DNA from 2 places in the Halobacillus sp. H74 genome. Region 1 is predicted to be linked to the other one. Evidence: riboswitches for the same ligand, from Rfam matches in the RefSeq annotation. Region 1 holds a riboswitch; the other holds the start of a gene.
The links. Region 1 has a riboswitch for lysine ahead of dapA (4-hydroxy-tetrahydrodipicolinate synthase). Riboswitches for the same ligand answer to the same signal wherever they lie in the genome.
Positions count from the first base shown of each region.

Region 2: another riboswitch for lysine. It lies ahead of ACTWPX_RS11855 (Na+/H+ antiporter NhaC family protein); the one in region 1 lies ahead of dapA (4-hydroxy-tetrahydrodipicolinate synthase).

Region 1 is NZ_JBQQCI010000001.1:446,934-450,127, reverse strand. It holds gene ACTWPX_RS02140 (sigma factor-like helix-turn-helix DNA-binding protein) at 1-130, shown strand, start outside; gene clpP (ATP-dependent Clp endopeptidase proteolytic subunit ClpP) at 146-736, shown strand; gene dapA (4-hydroxy-tetrahydrodipicolinate synthase) at 918-1,814, opposite strand; lysine riboswitch at 1,934-2,111, opposite strand; gene ACTWPX_RS02125 (MFS transporter) at 2,389-3,194, shown strand, end outside.
Region 2 is NZ_JBQQCI010000004.1:521,903-525,096, reverse strand. It holds gene ACTWPX_RS11855 (Na+/H+ antiporter NhaC family protein) at 395-1,957, opposite strand; lysine riboswitch at 2,094-2,277, opposite strand; gene yunB (sporulation protein YunB) at 2,332-3,102, opposite strand; gene ACTWPX_RS11845 (HD-GYP domain-containing protein) at 3,153-3,194, opposite strand, start outside.

The DNA.
Region 1 (3,194 bases):
AACTGTGATTCAAACCCTGACCGTGCAGGACCCGGCTCTTTTAATTGAAAAGCTACCGATCCTGCTTCAACCTTTTCGGAGCACACATCGGCCTTCCTCCCCTTCGAACATCCTCTCTTTAGCAGCTTAAAGGAGGCAGGTTGAAATGAATACCATCCCTTATGTAATTGAACAGACAAGTCGAGGGGAACAGTCGTACGATATCTATTCACGTCTTTTGAAAGACCGCATAGTCATGGTGAGCGAAGAAATAAATGATCATATGGCGAACAGCATTGTAGCTCAGCTGCTGTTTTTGGCCGCTGATGATCCGGACAAAGATATTTCACTGTATATTAATAGCCCGGGAGGATCTACTTCCGCTGGGTTCTCCATTCTAGATACGATGCAGTATATCCAGCCTGACGTAAGGACGATTTGTACAGGAATGGCTGCATCATTTGGTGCGATGCTTTTATTGTCCGGGACGAAGGGGAAGCGGTTCGCCTTGCCGAACAGTGAGATTATGATCCACCAGCCTCTTGGAGGTGCACGGGGGCAGGCGGCAGATATAGAGATATCAGCGAAGAGAATCATCAAGCTCCGGCAGCAGATCAATGAAATGATAGCAGAACGGACCGGCCAGCCGTTGAAAAAAGTGGCGGAAGATACCGATCGTGATTATTTTATGAGTGCATCAGAAGCGAAGGAATATGGGATTGTCGATGAGATCATTCAAAAGAAGAAAGAAGCTTAATTTTCCAACAAGAAAAGAGGTTGGGACAAAAGAAATTTTCCGCTAGAAAACCCGAACGAAATCGTTCGGGTTTTCTTTATGAAGCAATAAATGCCTACGCCGCTCTGGCACCATTTGTTCCATTCCACCCTATTGTTCGTCTTTTCCTGTGGCAGTTAGTGTTTTGTCCCAGCCCCTTGTGTTATAGAGCGCTTGCGACTTCTTGCGGTTGCACTTTTCCGATCTCATTCAATACACAAGCTTCTTCTTCCTCTGTCAAAGGTAATAGAGGAAGACGGACACCTCCAACTTTCACACCTTTTGCGTTCAGCGCCGCTTTGACAGGCGAAGGACTTGGGGCAGAGAAGATGGCATGCATGACTGGTACGAGCTTCTGGTGCATTCGTGAAGCAAACGCGAAGTCACCTTCACGGAAGCTTTGGATCATCTGCTGCATTTCATTTCCGATGACGTGGGCCGAAACAGATACGATTCCTGTTCCTCCAATCGATACGAAGGGCAATGTGTTGGAATCTTCTCCACTATAGACAGAAAAGTCATCAGGAGTGTCTCGGATGATTTCTGTTGCGTCATCAAGATCGCCACTCGCTTCTTTGACGGAAACGATGTTATTGATACCAGAAAGGCGAACGATCGTAGCAGGTTCCATGTTTACGACACTTCTGCCGGGGATGTTATAAAGCATGACGGGGAGGGATGTCGCTTTTGCGATTGTTGAGAAGTGTTGGTAAAGCCCCTCTTGGGTTGGTTTATTATAATAAGGAGTGACGAGCATGATCGCATCGACGCCGGCTTCTTCAGCTTTCTGAGTCAGACTGATCGAAGCCCGTGTGTTGTTGGAGCCTGTGCCGGCAATGACCGGGACTCTTCCATCGACGACTTCGACAACAAATTTGAAGAGGCTCACTTTTTCTTCTGTAGTCAATGTCGGTGACTCACCTGTAGTTCCTGCTATGACTAAGGCGTCCGAACCATTTCCGATCAAGTGGTTGACTAACGATCTGGTCGCCTCAAAGTCAATATTCTCCTGGCTGTCGAACGGGGTTACCATTGCTGTTAATACTTGGCCGAAATTCATAACCTCACACCCTTTTGTGAATTTTAATATTTTCGAGGCAGTGAGGGCCATACAGCAGTAAAAAAACAAAAAAGCAGCAACGAGGGATCGCTGCTGCCGTAGAAACTTAGTCCGTTCCTGCGTAAGATAGCCCTCCATATAGTCTCCTATATGACAGTCCTGCACTTATTAAGCATCAGAACCAGCTTCAGGATGATGAGTTTCGAGAAGCTTCGGCAATTTCCCCTTTCCCTATGTGTCACAGGAGCTCATTCTCCTCAACATACGTACTCATGTCATTGCACCTCTATCCTTACTTCAAAATCAATTGAAATAAGAAAATATTTAGTTATAGAGAATAGTATCAAACAATTGTTTTTTACACAAGTGGTTTGACAGGACTCGTGGAATTTTGACAATAGTATATATTACCAAATTTTGAGCTAGCAAGAAGTGGCGAATTCACTCAAACTTCTTAAGGTTTATGCGGGAAAATCCGTCTGGAGACGGAAGTTGAATCATTCTCAGGGATATCGTCATTGCTTTGGAATTTTTATACACTTTTATTAATCATTTAAAAAAAGGTGTGAGAATTATGGCTGTCAATGATATCGCTATGGAAGAGGCAACAGTTGAACCAAAAGAAATCCCCTCTATATTCAAGAATAGAAATTTTCTATTGTTGTGGGGAGCTGCCCTTTTGTCGAGTTTCGGAATCTCCTTTTTCCTCTTTTCCCAAAGCTGGTATGTCGTCAATGTATTAGGTTTAGAAGCTTCCCTTGGAATCCTTTATATCGCTGTAAGTATCCCGCGTGTCTTATTCATGATCATCAGCGGAACCGTCGCGGATCGGTATAGTAAAACGAAAATCATGTTTCTATCAGACTTCATTCGCGGATTACTTTTAATCGGGCTTGTCGCATGGTTTTTGTTCGGTGGAATCACATTATGGACCTTCGTTACTTTCGCTTTTTTCTTCGGTATTTTAGATGCGTTTTTCTGGGCGGCGGAGAGTGCGGTCATACCGTCTATTGTTCATAAGGAAAACTTGACGCGTGGAAATTCGGTCATTCAAATGACGAACCAGACATCGTTCATACTAGCTCCTATGCTTGCAGGAATAATCATCGCTTTCGGTAATTATGAAGTTGTATTTGCAACAACAGCTGTTATGTTGATCATTGCAAGTTCCCTCATTTTCCTTATGCGTGTTCCTGAAGGAAAGGATGAAGATGGGGAGGAGAAGGAATTTTGGGAAACGTTCAAGGAAGGCCTGCTTTACGTCAAACAATCGCGGGTGCTGCTCATCATTGTTCTGACCACTGTTTTCTTGAATTTATTTTTGGTCGGCCCGATGACGATGGGGCTTCCTTTGTTCGTAAAAAATATTTTGGATGGAAC
Region 2 (3,194 bases), on a different contig from region 1:
AAGACCTCCCTGAGTTATCGAAACCCTCAAAAAAACATATGATTCAAAAGACCTGAGGATGTTTCGAAATTTTTATTTTTTTCTGATTATTTCTGCTTAAATTATAACCATCAAAAATGTGCTTGTCAAAATAAATTTAAAATTTTCAGAAAATGTAAAATGTAGTTTTCAGAAATTCATCTCAATAAAATGCTTTTTAGGAAGGGAACTTTATTCATAATAAGGATACAGAGAGTATACCTCTTATAGTTAAAAGTGGGGTGATGTTTTCAGGAAAGGGCTTGAAGAGACAGGTCTTTTAGTTGAAAAGTTGCTTATGAAGCACCGGCTGAAATTTTTAAAACCCGCTCGATTAAAAAAAGATAGAGGATTTTTTATCCTCTATCTTTTTTGTCTATTTACTTGTTGAAGTAGTGGCAGGATTTATTTTGTGAATGATCAATGCTACAACCGCCACAATCACCAATGTAATCATTAATGGTATCCATACCTGTCCTGAAAGACCTAAAATGATATATCCCACTGAAGCTGCAACCGCACAAATTACCGCATACGGAAGCTGTGTAAGAACGTGGTCGATATGATTCGCTCCCGCTCCAGTAGAGGAAAGAATCGTCGTATCTGATATAGGTGAACAATGATCACCAAATACCGAACCCGCGAGGACGGCGGACAGTGCAGGCAGAATGAGCGTCGGATCAGTAACTGCTGCGATTTCTCCCGCAATTGGCAGCATGATTCCGAATGTACCCCAAGACGTCCCTGTCGACAGAGCCATAAATCCAGATAACAGGAATATGATAAATGGCAGGTAAGCTATATTAATATCTGCTTGACTGAATTGTTGAGCCAAATACTCACCTGTTTGCAATTGGCTGATGATGTCACCAATCATCCACGCGAAAATCAAAATATAAATGGCAGGCAGCATCGCTTTAAGACCCTCAGCCAAGACACGGATGACATTTGACTTCGGCTGAGGTTGTCCTATATAAAGGACCAAAGCGAGGAAGACTGCTATTAAACCACCAGTAAACAAGGAAATATTTACATTGGTATTGGCGAAAATGGAGAGAATATCCGCGGTACCTTCCGAATTGCGGATTCCTGTTATAACCATTGTAGCTACAGTTCCGACAATCAAAGACACGATTGGCCAAATCAAATGTGTGATTTTTCCATTTTCATGCTCTTTGAATTCATCATTCAAATCACCTGGCACATCTCCTTTTTCAGGGTCATTCAATTCCCCTGTTGCAAGTGCACGTTTCTCATGAGTTTTCATCGGACCGATATCCAGCCTGAAATAAATCGTCATGAATACAAGTAATAAAGCCGCAAAGACATATAAGTTAGCTGGTATCATTAGGACAAATGCTTCGAAGGCTTGGTAGTTCGTAATTTCGTTGGCTGCCAATATACTGCCTATGGTCCCGATGATATATGCTCCCCAGCTTGATATGGGTGAAATGACTGTAATAGGTGCTGAGGTCGAATCAATATAATAAGCAAGTTTGGCTCTGGATACTTTATAGCGATCGGTTACTGGTCTCGCAACCTGTCCGACAGCTAAAGCATTGAAATAGTCGTCGATGAAGATGACTATCCCCAATAAAGACGGTACGAGTTGGGCTCCTCGTCGTGTACGGATGCGTTCTACTGCCCATTTACCAAAAGCCAGACTGCCTCCCGAAGCAGTCATAAAAGCAGTCATTATACCTAATAAGAATAAAAAAGCCAAAAGGTAGATACTTCCCATATTCAACGTGCCATCACTTACAAAAATGCTGGCAAAAATAGACCAGATCAGACCAATACCTGATCCGATATCCATTTGTGTGAGCATGAATGCTCCTACGATTATCCCTATCCCCAGGGATAGGATCACCTTCCTTGTGACTAAAACAAGGACCAGCATCAATATTGCTGGAATTAAAGAAAAGATGGTTCCTTCCATGTTGTTCCCCTCCGTATATCTTATGATGTAACGGGAGTTGGAAGGCTACTGTGGATTAAAATTGAGGAATAAAAAAAGACAATGATAGAAAATAACCTACCACTGCCTTTTTGCGGCAATTTGATTATCCTCCATTTCGATCAGTAGCGCCCCATGCACCCAAAAGCATGCATGACAGTGTATCTCCTGTTTAGATGTACACCAGCGTCTAACAGCTTGACTCACTGCTCTACACTTCGGCAAACAATCCCTTTCCTCAATGATCTTCGCTTGTCAAACTCCCATTGATTACTGATGATGTCTGCACCTCTACCTCACCGATCTGATAAGGTCACGCATATTCAATTCTTAGCCATTTTACCAAGGGATTCATATTATTGCAAGGGTTCCATTGGATAGGAAAATGAGGGAGTCCCCTCTCCGGACATACCGCCATAGAAATTAGGCACTTTTCCGAGAACGGTGGCTTGATCAATAGGGATATTGTTTGTCACGACTGTTGTTTCTGTAGAAAATGGAATGACGATACGTACATTCACCTCAAAATGAATCGTTAATTCAAATAAAGCTGCATTGATCCCATACTCTGTCATTTTAATATCCACTTCTGATTGAACATCCCCAATGACTCTTAATTGCACTGGAACTGTAGGCCCCAAGTTAGCAAGTAAGCTATTGTTCGTCGCAACGCCGATTGGCAGTTCAATAAGAGTGGCTGGCTGTTCTCCCAACTCTTCCTGAGTCATATCAGGATCTATGTTCGGCTCAAGAGTAGTGTCTTCCATAGGAAGCTCCCCAAGCTCCATACGTTTAAGGAAATTTTGGACACGAATCGTTGTATCTCTCAACGCTCTGTTTACAACGACTGAATTCCACCCCATATATACAATATTGCCCTCTTCATCTTTTTCCATTTTCACAAGATCATTGAACTGTAAATCTTCCGCAATGGTTTTGCTTACTGCTTCATTAATCGCATCCCTCGCAAGTTGCTGTGCTTTTGTTTCAGCAATCTCCACCAGTGCAGGCGTCACTCCTCTGTTGATGAACCAGAGACTTAAGGCGGTGAAAAGGGCAAAAAATATTATACTGATAACGATCCGCCTTCCGATCGAGGACCCTGTTGTCACATTCTTTTTTGGCATAAAACAACCCTCCTCACCTATCTATATGATGGAAAGAAGGGGATTAAGCATCAACTTAAAGAAGTTGTATCACAATTCGTAATGACAATATT